DNA from 4 places in the Variovorax sp. Soil_C_26 genome. Region 1 is predicted to be linked to each of the others. Evidence: predicted binding sites of a transcription regulator. Region 1 holds the regulator's gene; each other region holds the start of a gene.
The links. Region 1 encodes LexA, which represses DNA repair genes until DNA is damaged. Its sites were predicted from a motif close to ACTGTATNNNNATACAGT; they were not measured.
Positions count from the first base shown of each region.

Region 1 (3,148 bases):
GATCATGGAATCGGGTGGCCTCGTGAGCGACGACCTGATCATCAATCTCGTGAAGGAACGCATCGGGCAACCCGACTGCGCCGACGGGTTCCTGTTCGACGGTTTCCCACGCACGATCCCCCAGGCGGACGCCATGAAGGCGGCCGGCGTCAAGCTCGACTACGTGCTCGAGATCGACGTGCCGTTCAGCGACATCATCGAACGCATGAGCGGCCGACGCTCGCATCCTGCGTCGGGCCGCACCTACCACGTCAAGTTCAATCCGCCGAAGGTCGAAGGCAAGGACGACGTCACGGGCGAAGACCTGATCCAGCGCAAGGACGACGAGGAAGAAACCGTTCGCAAGCGCCTCGAGGTCTACAGCGAGCAGACCCGTCCGCTGGTCGACTACTACTCCGCATGGGCCAAGGCCGACCCGGCCAATGCGCCCAAGTACCGCGCCATCAAGGGCGTCGGTACGGTCGACGAGATCACGCAGCGCGCATTGGCGGCCCTGAGCAGCTGAGCGCCGCGCCGGCGCTGCGGTTCAGGCGGCGTCTTCTTTTCCCCTTCCCAGCAGTTCGAGCATCAACGCAACGCGCGCCTTGACCGGCGTCAGCGCGCCCGCATCGCGCAGCCGGTCGTCGGGCCGCGGCAGAATGCGGCCGCTCGCGCAACGCGTGGCGCGCAACACCGGGATACCAGCCTGTTCCGCGCGCACGGCAGCAGCCTCGAGCGTCTGGTGCAGTGTGCCATTGCCGGTGGCCGCCACGACCAGTCCGCGGACCGGCTCGGCGACGCCGCCGGCGCGCTCCTGGCACAGCAGGTCGATCAGCGCGCCGCTGGCGCCGGCATGGCTCATGACGATCTCGACCCGCGGCCACCCTGCCGCCGCGACCGCTCCCGCGACCGCGCGCAGCCCTACGCCAGCGCCGCCCGGCACGGCGCCGGGCCAGTCCCGCAGGCGCCGAACCACACCCTCTTCCACGTAGGCGACCGGGCCGGCGTCGCCCGATGCAAACGCATCAGGACGGTACGTGTGCACCTTCTGGACGTCGAGCGCACCATGCACCGTGCCGGCACAGACCACAGTCGTCCCTTTCGCGCCCGTCGCGCCGGCGACCGCGACGGCATCGCGCAGGTTCTGCGGGCCATCGGGCGAGAGGGAGCTTGCCGGGCGCATGGCGCAGGTCAACACGATCGGCTTGGCCGGCGCGAGCACCGAGTGGAGGAAGAAGGCCGTCTCCTCGATGGTGTCGGTGCCATGGGTGACCACCACGCCCGCCACGTCAGGCTCGGCGAGCCACACAGCGCAGCGCTCGGCGAGTTGCAGCCAGACGTCAAAGCCCATGTCCTTGCTGTCGAGCTGGGCAACCTGCTCGGCCACGAGCGCAAAGCCCGCGGGGGCACCGATGCCGCCAAGCAGATCGGCCACCACGACCTCGCCCGCGGTGTAACCGATGTTGTCGCCGTCATCGGCGGCGCGGCCTGCGATGGTGCCGCCCGTGCCCAACACCACGATACGCCGCACACCAGGACCTGATGAATTCACCATGCTTGCCAACTTTTAAAAACTGGTTAAAAATACAGTTACTGGATATCTAGCCAGTGCCGCAAGGAACCACTATGCAGTTTGCCGTGAAGCTTACCGCCCGCCAGCAACAGATCCTGGACTTGATCCAGAGCGCCATCGCACGCACTGGCGCGCCACCCACGCGCGCCGAGATCGCCAACGAACTCGGCTTCAAATCCGCGAACGCGGCCGAGGAGCATCTGCAGGCGCTGGCCCGCAAGGGCGTGATCGAACTCGTCAGCGGCACCTCGCGCGGCATCCGGCTCAAGGGCGACGCGCTGCGCTCGCTCAACGAGACCCGGCACCGCGAAGGCGGGCAGTTCTCGCTCTCGCTGCCCGGCATGGCGCAGCTCGCGCTGCCGCTCATCGGCCGCGTGGCCGCGGGCTCGCCGATCCTCGCGCAGGAGCACGTCGACCAGACCTACTACGTCGAAAACACCCTGTTCCAGCAGCAGCCCGACTACCTGCTCAAGGTGCGCGGCATGTCGATGCGCGACGCCGGCATCATGGACGGCGACCTGCTCGCGGTGCAAGCCACCAAGGAAGCCCGCAACGGCCAGATCGTGGTGGCCCGCCTCGGCGACGAAGTCACTGTCAAGCGCCTCAAGCGCAACAAGCAGGTGATCGAGCTGCACGCTGAAAACCCCGACTATCCGACCATCGTGGTCCAGCCCGGCGAGCCGTTCGAGATCGAGGGCCTTGCCGTGGGCCTGATCCGCAACACCATGCTGATGTAGCCGCCAAACCGGCTGCTGACAACCGAAACCATCCATCCAGCCGCAACAGGTGGCGGGCGTATGGCGCAACTGGCGCCATCACCCTGTTGCGTCCGGCGAAAGCAATCCTGCCTGTGTTCAACCTCAAACCTTCTTGGAGTTCACATGGGAATCGCCCTTCTCGCTATCGTTGACCTTTGGATGCCGCTGCAGTCGCTGGCCAGCCGGTTGCTGCCCGCGCGCAGTGCCCGCCACCGCGATGGCCGTGCTGCGTCCGCAGGCTTGCATGGCGGCCTCGTCGTTCGCCCTGCCTGCGCGGCCCGGCCCCATGCCCAGGCGGCACCCAAGGCCGCTGCCGCGCCTGCACGGCCGCTGCGCGTGATCCGCGTGGTCGATCACCAGGGCGAAAAACGCAGCACCAACCGGATGGTGATTTCGGGGCGTATGGCCGATGTCTGCGCCGAGCTCGACCGGCTCGCCGCGCTCGAGGCCATGGAAGCCGTGAGTGCCGCACCGCGGTCCGCGCACCTGCACTGAGCCCGTGCACGCCCCGGTGACTTTCCCCGGGGCCGGGTATCCAAACGTTCAGGCGCGCGCCGTGCCAGTGCTGCGAGGCACAATTGCACGCCATGAATATTGTGATCCTCGACGATTACCAGGACGCCGTGCGCAAGCTGCGCTGCGCCGCCAAGCTCGACGCCTACGCCGCCAAGGTCTACACCAACACCGTGAAAGGCATCGGCCAGCTCTCGGTGCGCCTGAAAGACGCCGACGTGATCGTGCTGATCCGGGAGCGCACCCACATCTCGCGGCAGCTGATCGAGAAGCTGCCCCGGCTCAAACTCATTTCCCAGACCGGCCGCGTCGGCGGCCACATCGA
Region 1 is NZ_JBDGJC010000003.1:63,620-66,767, reverse strand. It holds gene adk (adenylate kinase) at 1-505, shown strand, start outside; gene AC3A6G_RS09730 (asparaginase) at 527-1,534, opposite strand; gene lexA (transcriptional repressor LexA) at 1,606-2,289, shown strand; gene AC3A6G_RS09720 (hypothetical protein) at 2,434-2,805, shown strand; gene AC3A6G_RS09715 (D-2-hydroxyacid dehydrogenase family protein) at 2,898-3,148, shown strand, end outside.

Region 2 (3,148 bases), on a different contig from region 1:
GGACGGCAAGCTCGACGCGCTGGCGCTCAACGACACCAACCAGCTCGAGCTGCGCGTGTTCCCCAACGAAGACCACCACCACGCCGTGGTGATCGCGCGGCTCGACAACCTCGGCAAGGGCGCGAGCGGCGCCGCGGTGCAGAACCTCAAGCTGATGCTGGCGCTCTGAGCGCCGCTCAGACGCCCAACAGCGAACCGCGCGTCAGGCCGCTTCGAGCAGCTGGCGCAGCGACTGCAGGTCGCGCGCGATCCAGTCGGCGTCGCGCTCGAACGCGGCATCGTCCATGTGCGGCTGCCGCAGCAGCGTGAACTGCAGCTCGCACACGCCCGGCGCCACGCTGATCACGCGAAACGGCAGGTAGACCTCGGGCACGCCTTCGGGCGCCACCCAATGGTCGAGCACGCCGAAGTCGTTGGCGGGCGCAAAGCGCATGCGGACCTCGCCGCTTTCTGGCGTGCTCACCGTCCAGTGATCGCCCTGCGGCACCAGCGCGCTTTGGGCCAGGCCGCTGGCCCAGTCGGGCAGCCGCGCCGGATCGGCGGCGAGTGCATAGGCGCGGCGCCAGTCGCAGGTCACGCGCTGCGTGACGACGCGCGATGGCGCGCCGTGGGTTTCGTCATTCGTCGTCTGTGGGTTCATCGAAATCGCTCCTGAGGACCTTGGCCACCACCGCACCCGAGAAACCGCGCGCGAGCAGGAACCGCGTTTGCTTCGCCCGCTCCTTCGCATCGGCAGGCGGCGCATCGAAACGGCGGCGCCACAGCGCGGTGGCGCGTTCGACTTCGGTGTCCTGCAAGCTTGCCACCGCCTGGGCGATGGCTTCGGGCGCGATGCCCTTGGCTTGCAGCTCCTGCCGCACCTTCAATGCGCCCGAGCGCGCGGCACGCTGGTGCAGCACCGAAGCCACCACCCGCGGCTCGCTGATGAAGTCCTTGGCGGCGAGTTCATCGAGCGCGCGGGCCAGCGTGCCGGGCTCTTCCTCGTGCTTTGCCAGCTTGCGTTCGAGTTCCGCGCGCGAATGCTCGCGCTGGCTCAGGAGCCGCAGCGCCCGGCCTTTGAGGGAAGGAGCACCAAAAGCCATGCGTCTCTTTCGCGTGCACGGCCTGCAACGGCCGTGCACCCTCGCCTTACTCGCCCTTGTCGGCCTTGGCCGCCTTCGCAGGCTTCTCGGCCTTTTCGGGCGGCAGCGCGTCGGCATCGGCCGCCAGCAGCGGAATGCCCAGCGACTCTCGCACCTTGTTCTCGATCTCGCGCGACAGCTCGGGGTTCTCGCGCAGGAACTCGCGCGCGTTGTCTCGGCCCTGGCCGATCTTCTCGCCGTTGTAGGCGTACCAGGCGCCCGACTTGTCGAGAATCTTGGCTGTGACGCCCATGTCGATGATCTCGCCCTCGCGGCTGATGCCCTCGCCGAACAGGATGTCGAACTCGGCCGTCTTGAAGGGCGGCGACACCTTGTTCTTCACCACCTTGACCTTGGTTTCGTTGCCGATGGCCTCGTCGCCCTTCTTGATGGTGCCGATGCGGCGGATGTCGAGGCGCACCGAGGCGTAGAACTTCAGCGCATTGCCGCCGGTGGTGGTTTCGGGCGAGCCGAACATCACGCCGATCTTCATGCGGATCTGGTTGATGAAGATGACCATGCAGTTGGTCTTCTTGATCGTGGCGGTGAGCTTGCGCAGCGCCTGGCTCATCAGGCGAGCCTGCAGGCCGGGCAGGGAATCACCCATTTCGCCTTCGATTTCGGCCTTGGGCGTGAGCGCGGCGACCGAGTCGATCACGATCAGGTCGACCGCGCCCGAACGCACCAGCGAATCGACGATCTCGAGCGCCTGCTCACCGGTGTCGGGCTGGCTGATCAGCAGGTCGGACAGGTTCACGCCGAGCTTCTGGGCGTATTGCACGTCGAGCGCGTGCTCGGCATCGACGAAGGCGCAGGTGCCGGCCTGCTTCTGCATGGAGGCGATGACCTGCAGCGTGAGCGTGGTCTTGCCCGACGATTCCGGGCCGTAGATCTCGATCACGCGGCCGCGCGGCAGGCCGCCGACGCCCAGGGCGATGTCCAGGCCCAGCGAGCCGGTGGAGACCACCTGGATGTCTTCGAGCGCTTCGCCTTCGCCGAGCCGCATGATCGTGCCCTTGCCGAACTGCTTTTCGATCTGCGCCAGCGCGGCCTGCAGGGCCTTGGCCTTTTCACTGTTGGCGACCGAGATGCTTGCGCCCTTGACGACTGTGTCCATGTGGAAACTCCTGAAAAATCAATGACTTGTGTGCGACTGCCAGCGCTCTGCTTTTAACCACAGGCTGGATGCTTGAACAGTAGTGTAGGGCTTGGTGAATTCGAGTAAACCCATTTTTTGGTCAGTTTGCTTTACCATTTGCCCGTGGCCGACATTGCATTCCCCCCCGACCCCGACGCATGGCGACAGACCCATTTGGGCCGCCTGCTGGGCCACGCCATGCGGCGATTCGACGCGCGCGTGCTCGAACTCATGGCGCACGACGTCGAGGTGCCGCTGGCGCTCTCGAACCTCGCGGCGCGCGCGCAGGTGAGTGCCGCACACATCCACATCACCCGGCACCTGGCGCGCGAGGGTTCACGCCTCACCGACCTGGCCGACCGCGCGGGCATGACCAAGCAGGCCATGGGCGCCCTGGTGGACCAGTGCGAGGCCTGGGGACTGGTCACGCGCGGGCCCGATCCGCTCGACGCGCGGGCGCGTCGCGTGCGCTTCACCGCCGACGGGCTGGCCTGGCTCGACGCCTTCCGCAGTGCCGTGACGCAGGCCGAACGCGAGTTCCGCGACAGCGTCGGCCATGACGTCGCCACCGTGGTAACCATCGGTCTCGAAGCCTACACAGCGGGCTAGACTCGGCCGGAGACATACAAATGTGAAGGGCGCCAGCGCGGCGCCCGAACCGGCCGGAGGTGGCGCATGCGGATTCTGATTGCGGAGGATGACCAGGTGCTGGCCGACGCCCTGCTGCGCAGCCTGCGCACCTCCGGCGCGGCGGTCGACCACGTGGCGAACGGCTCGCAGGCCGATACCGCGCTCATGACGCACAACGAGTTCGACCTGCTGATCCTCGACCTCGGCCTGCCGAGCCTGCACGGCATCGAGATCCTCAAGCGCCTGCGCGCACGCGGTT
Region 2 is NZ_JBDGJC010000006.1:187,405-190,552, reverse strand. It holds gene argC (N-acetyl-gamma-glutamyl-phosphate reductase) at 1-169, shown strand, start outside; gene AC3A6G_RS18690 (SRPBCC family protein) at 203-640, opposite strand; gene recX (recombination regulator RecX) at 618-1,082, opposite strand; gene recA (recombinase RecA) at 1,129-2,238, opposite strand; gene AC3A6G_RS18675 (MarR family winged helix-turn-helix transcriptional regulator) at 2,383-2,868, shown strand; gene AC3A6G_RS18670 (response regulator) at 2,935-3,148, shown strand, end outside.
Region 2: the regulator LexA is predicted to act here: its motif matches at 2,302-2,319, upstream of recA (recombinase RecA).

Region 3 (3,148 bases), on a different contig from region 1:
GGCGCTGGCGGTGGAGATGGAGGGCGCAGCGATGTCCCAGGCGTGCCACGACCACGGCGTGCCCTTCGCAGCGGTGCGCACCATATCCGACCGCGCCGACGACGCGGCGCATGGCGACTTCGCGCGCTTCGTCGCCGAGGTGGCGAGCCGCTACAGCCTCGCGCTCGTCAGCGGCTGGCTCGCAGCGCGACCCCTTGCCCAGGGTTAGCAGGCCCTACTTGAGCCAGCCGCGGTGGCGGAAGTACCACATCGGCCCCAGCGCGCTCGCGGCCATCAGCGCGAGCGCATACGGGTAGCCGATCGCCCAGTCGAGCTCGGGCATGAACTTGAAGTTCATGCCGTAGATGCTCGCGATCAGCGTCGGCGGCAGCAATGCGACGCTCGCGACCGAGAAGATCTTGATGGTCTTGTTCTGGTTGATGTTGATGAAACCGACGGTCGCATCCATCAGGAAGTTGATCTTGTCGAACAGGAAGGCCGTGTGGTTGTCGAGCGATTCGATGTCCCGCATGATCTGCCGCGCTTCCTCGAACTGCTCGGCGTTGAGCATGCGGCTGCGCATCAAAAAGCTCACTGCGCGGCGCGTGTCCATCACGTTGCGGCGGATGCGGCCGTTCAGGTCTTCCTGGCGCGCGATGGCGCCGAGCACCTCGCCGGCCAGCTCGTCGCTGACGTTGCCTTCGAGCACCTTCTTGCCCGCGATCTCGAGCTCGTCGTAGATGTTCTCGAGCGTGTCGGCCGAGTATTCGGCGTCGGCGTCGAAGAGCTTGAGCAGTACTTCCTTCGCGTCCTCGATCAGGCCCGGCGCACGGCGCGCACGCATGCGCAGCAGGCGGAACACCGGCACGTCCTCGTCGTGGATCGAGAACAGCACGCCGCAGCTGCGGAGTTCGGTGTTGTGCTGGTTCAGGATGAAGGCCACGCGCACCGAGCGCGGATCCTCGTCGTCGTCGATCAGGAAGTCGGAGCGGATGTGCAGCTCGCCGTTGTCTTCCTCGTAGAAGCGCGCGGACTCCTCGATGTCCTCGTCCATCGCGTCTTCGGGAATCGAGAGGCCGTAGTACTGCTTGATCCAGCGCTTTTCCTCGAGCGTGGGCGACTCGAGGTCGACCCAGATGGGCTGGAACTTGGACAGCTCCTCGAGGGCCTCGATCTCTTCCTGGACAAGGCGGCCGTTGGCGAGCGTGAAGATATTGAGCATGGGCTCACTCCCTTGAAATGGCTGTGGCGGAGGGGCAGGGAAGGGGCGCTTTCAAATCCCGGCCCCGCGCCGGCGCTTCGCAGAAGGCGTCAGCAGGTGGGAGTTGAAAGCTGCAGAGACGGAGCGGTTTCCATGGTGCGGTCTCGGGTGGCAGCAAGGCCGCGATTATGTCATCGGCCCTGTGTCACGACGCGGGCGATCTGGATGGACATACAGTAGAGTTGCACCCATGCAGACCACTGCGCCTCCCGTCCTCCCCGCCACCGCCGCCACCCAGGCCGAGCGCCTCGCTGCCGCGCTGTCGGCCCTCAACGACGCGCAGCGCGCCGCGGTGGAGCACGGCGTCGGCGCCGTCGCGGGGCGCGACGACCGGCCGCTGCTGGTGATCGCCGGCGCCGGGTCCGGCAAGACCAGCACGCTCGCGCACCGGGTGGCGCGGTTGATCGCCGATGGGGTCGATCCGCAGCGCCTGCTGCTGCTGACCTTCTCGCGCCGTGCGGCGCAGGAAATGGAACGGCGCGCCGGGCAGGTGCTGGCGCGCGTGCTCGGCCTGCGTTCCGAAAAGCCACCCGCGCTGCCCTGGGCCGGCACCTTCCACGGCATCGGCGCGCGGCTGCTGCGCGAATATGCGGCCCACGTCGGCCTGGACGACCATTTCACGATCCACGACCGCGGCGATGCCGAGGACCTCATGGGCCTGGTGCGCCACGCGCTCGGCCTGTCGTCCACCGCCAACCGATTTCCGCGCAAGGGCACCTGCCTGTCGATCTACTCGCGCTGCGTCAACACGCGTGCGCCGATCGAGCGCGTGCTGGCCGAGGCCTTTCCCTGGTGCGCCGAGTGGGCGGCAGAGCTCAAGCGCCTGTTCGGTGCCTACGTCGAGGCCAAGCAGCAGCAGAACGTGCTCGACTACGACGACCTGCTGCTCTACTGGGCCGAGATGGTGGCCGAGCCCTCGCTCGCAGCGCTGATCGGCGCACGCTTCGACCATGTGCTGGTCGACGAGTACCAGGACACCAACTTGCTGCAGGCCTCGATCCTGCAGGCGCTCAAGCCCGACGGGCGCGGCGTGACCGTGGTGGGCGACGATGCGCAGTCGATCTACTCGTTCCGCGGCGCCACGGTGCGCAACATCCTCGACTTCCCGTCGCAGTTCTCGCAGGCCGCGCGCGTGGTCACGCTGGAGCGCAACTACCGCTCGACGCAGCCGATCCTCGACGTGTCGAACCGTGTCATCGCGCAGGCCGCCGAGCGGCATGCCAAGACGCTCTGGACCGACAAGCCCTCGGCCGGGCGGCCGCAGCTGGTGCTCGTGCCCGACGAGGCGCAGCAGGCGGTGTGGGTGGCCGACAAGGTGCTCGAACACCGCGAGGGCGGGCTCGCGCTCAAGTCGCAGGCGGTGCTGTTTCGCACCTCCACGCACAGCGCGGCACTCGAACTCGAGCTTGCGCGCCGCAACATTCCGTTCGTGAAGTACGGCGGCCTCAAGTTCCTCGAGGCCGGCCATGTGAAAGACCTGCTCGCGGTGCTGCGCTTCGCCGAGAACCCGCGCGGGCGCATGGCGGGCTTTCGCGTCACGCAGCTTATCCCGGGCATCGGGCCCGCCACGGGCGCCCGGCTGCTCGACGCGATGGAGGGCGCGGCCGATCCGGCGGCGGTGGTGCGCGGCTTCGTGCCGCCGGCCGCCGCGCGCGCCGAATGGGCCGTGTTCGCCGAGGCTTACGCGGCCCTGCGCGATCCGTGGCTGTCCTGGCCTGCCGACGTGGACCTGGCGGCGCGCTGGTACCTGCCGCATCTCGAGCGGCTCTATGACGACCCGTCCGGCGTGCGGCGCGCCGACATCGAGCAGCTGGCGCGGCTGGCGTCGGGTTACGGCTCGCGCGAACGCTTCCTGACCGAGCTCACGCTCGATCCGCCCGAGGCCACGAGCGACCGGCCCGGTCCGCC
Region 3 is NZ_JBDGJC010000007.1:172,476-175,623, reverse strand. It holds gene AC3A6G_RS20435 (5'-methylthioadenosine/adenosylhomocysteine nucleosidase) at 1-208, shown strand, start outside; gene corA (magnesium/cobalt transporter CorA) at 215-1,201, opposite strand; gene AC3A6G_RS20425 (ATP-dependent helicase) at 1,431-3,148, shown strand, end outside.
Region 3: the regulator LexA is predicted to act here: its motif matches at 1,401-1,418, upstream of AC3A6G_RS20425 (ATP-dependent helicase).

Region 4 (3,148 bases), on a different contig from region 1:
GCCGGGCGTTCAAGCGCGGCCGGGGCCGCCAGCGCCTGAGCAGTCCGCGCCGGGTGCGATGAAGTCCATCGCATCGTCGAGCCGGTCGTTGCCCCAGAACATCTCGTTGCCTGCAAAGAAGGTGGGCGCGCCGAAGATGCCTTCCTCTGCAGCGGTTTCCGTCTGTCGCCGCAGGGCCCCTTGTTCGCATCGGAAGCCGCTTCCTCGAGGATGCGGTGCGCGGGCAGGCCGAGCGCGGCCAGCACGTCGCGCATCGCATGCGGCGAATCGATGTCGCGGTCGTCCGCAAAGTTCATCGCCATCGTGCGGCGGCAGAACGCGCCGATCCACGGCTGCGATGCGCCCACCAGCGCAATGCGCAGCGGCAGCACGGCGGCTCTCGGAAACCGCGTGGGCTGCGTCCATGGCAGGTCGTACTTGCGGCACTGGCGGGCCATGTCCTTCCACATGTAGTCGCCCTTTTCCTTCTGCAGCACGAAGGGCGACGTGGCCCAGCCGAAGGAACGGAAGATCGGTCCCAGCAGAAAGGGCTGCCAGCGAATGTCGATGCCGCGCCGGGCCGCCTCTTCCTCGATGCGCATGGTGCTGAGATAGCTGTAATTGCTGCCGAAGTCGAACCAGAAGTCGAGCGCCGGGCGGGCTTGCGGCGACGTCATTCGAACACCACCAGGCAGCGCGCCTCGATGCTCTCGCGCAGCGGCGCGTCGGCCGGCGCGTCGGGGTGGTCGAAGGCCGCATGCGGCGTGAAGCGCGAGACGCCGCCGAGTTGCGCGTCGTACTGCTTGAAGACCAGTGCCTCGTGCCGGTCCATCGCCGAGAAATACGACCAGCGATGCGCCGGCGAATGCGTGGCCAGGTAGATCTCGCCGGTGCGGCGCGGGTAGCGCACCTCGGCGCTCACCAGGTCTGCGGCCATTACCGAACGCGCGTCGCAAACGGCCAGCGGCGTGTCGAGCACGGGCCCGCGGATCGAGCGCCACACGTTCACGATGCAGTAGCGCCGCACCGAAGCCGCCTCGGCGGTATCGCCGAGCACCAGCGCGAGCCGGCGCCGGCCCGACTCTTCGGTGTAGTCGTTGTGGATGCGGCCGTTGGCCGCGGCCCGGCCGTCGGCACCGCGCCGTCCGAAGCTCAACGCGGTGCGGTCGGCCTCGCGGCGGCGCACCAGGTGGTCGAACACATGGGCGCGGCTGCCGCCAGTGACCGCGAGCGCCAGTTCGGCCACCTCGCGGTGGTACACGGCCGCGACCTCGTTGTCGTCCAGGAAGTTCGAAACGGCGGTCGGCGCATCACGCAGTTCGAAGCCTTCGCGTTCGATGCGCGGCGGCTCGGTGGCCGTGCGCGCATCCGCGATCGGCACAGCGTGTAGTGCATAGCGGCCACTTTCCCAAGGCGTGCCGGGCGGCGGCGGGAAGGTGTAGCTGAAAGGTCGCAGCGCATCGGGCTGCAGGTAATTGAGGCCGGCGGTGATGGGGGTGCTGGGTGTCATTGCGGGGCTCCTTCGAAAGAGGCATTGGAGCGGAGCCTCGGTCGGCGTTCAAACGCTTTCTGGTCCGTGTGACATGAGTCATAGGAATGTGAGAAAGGCGTCCGAAAAGAAGGTTTCCGCCGCTTGCCAATGCGGCAAATACTGTATGAAAATACAGTTAAATCGCAATCACCATGGGTCTTCCTTCACTCGACTCCTTCTCCGCCGCCGCAGGCCGGGGCGTCTGGCATGCCGACGAGCTCGGCCTGGCCGACGCCCAGGTCGCCGCCACCGGCCATGCCGCGCTCGACGCCGAGCTGCCGGGCGGCGGCTGGCCCGTGGGCGCGATGACGGAGTTGCTGCAGGCGACGCCCGAGGCCCATGTCTGGCAGCTGCTGCTGCCTGCGCTGGCCCAGGCGGTGCAGGCGCGGGGCGGTCCCGTGGTGCTGATCGGCGCGCCCTTCGAGCCCTGCGGCGCCTCGCTCGCGGCCGGGGGCCTGCCACTCGAGGCGCTCATGTGCATCAAGAGCCATGCGCCGCCCGCGCGGCTCTGGGCCTGCGAGCAGGCGCTGCGCTGCGCCGAGGTGGCCGCGGTGCTGGCCTGGCTGCCGCAGGCCCGCGTCGGCGAACTGCGGCGGCTGCAGCTCGCGGCCGCCCAGCACGAGGTGCTGCTGTTCGTATGCCGGCCCGCTTCGGCCGCGCAGGGGGCATCGCCCGCGCGGCTGCGCATCCAGCTCGACACCGACCCGGCCGACACCTCGCAGATGGCGCTGCACATCCTCAAGCGGCGCGGCCCGCCGCTGGCTGCGCCCGTCGTGCTGCCCGCACGCAACGAGCGCATGAGTGCGTTGCTCGCGGCCGCGCGGGTGCGCCGCAAGCTGCGCCTGCAGCAGCAGGGCCGCATGCTGCCCGCCGACCCGGCCGCCGCAGCGCCGTCGTCGTCGGCCACGGTGGTGCGCATCGACGCGTGGAAAGGGGGACCCGATGCACTGGATCGCATTGCGGTGGTCGCTTGAGCCTCACGCGCCGGACACGCCCGACGCGCCGGATGCCGCCACGCTCCCCACGCCCGAGGCGCTGGGCTGGTGGGCGCTGCGCTACACGCCGCATGTCGCCTGGCAGGACGAGGCGCTGATGCTCGAAGTCTCGGCCTGCGAACGCCTGTGGGGCGGGCGCACGTCGCTGATGCGCCAGCTGGCCCACGAGAACCCCGCGCCCGGCGCCGTGATGCGCGGCGCGCAGGGCGCCACCAGCCTGGTCGCGCTCGCGCGGCTGCGCCTGTTCGAGCGCAACGAGCGCCGGCCTCGGGATTTGCCTGCGGGCCTGCCGCTCGACACCCTGAGCGCCGCGCGCGGCCACCTCGACCTGCTCGCGCGGCTGGGCTGCCGCACCTGGGGCGACGTGGCGGCGCTGCCGCGCGGCGGTTTCGTGCGCCGCTTCGGCACCGAGCTGCGCGATGCGCTCGACGCTGCCTGGGGCTTCTGCCCAGAAAGCCACCAGTGGCTCACGCTGCCCGACGTGTTCGAGCAGAAGCTCGAACTCCCCGCGCTGGCCGAAACGGCACCCGAGCTCATGTGGTCGGCCAACCGGCTGCTGTCGGCGCTGCAGATCTGGCTGCGCGCACGCCAGCGCGGCGCGCGCGCGCTCGAGCTGCAATGGACGCTCGACCTGCGGCGCTTC
Region 4 is NZ_JBDGJC010000001.1:121,373-124,520, reverse strand. It holds gene AC3A6G_RS00535 (LysR substrate-binding domain-containing protein) at 1-39, shown strand, start outside; partial or broken gene AC3A6G_RS00530 (DsbA family protein) at 10-656, opposite strand; gene AC3A6G_RS00525 (CmcJ/NvfI family oxidoreductase) at 653-1,489, opposite strand; gene imuA (translesion DNA synthesis-associated protein ImuA) at 1,663-2,484, shown strand; gene AC3A6G_RS00515 (Y-family DNA polymerase) at 2,453-3,148, shown strand, end outside.
Region 4: the regulator LexA is predicted to act here: its motif matches at 1,630-1,647, upstream of imuA (translesion DNA synthesis-associated protein ImuA).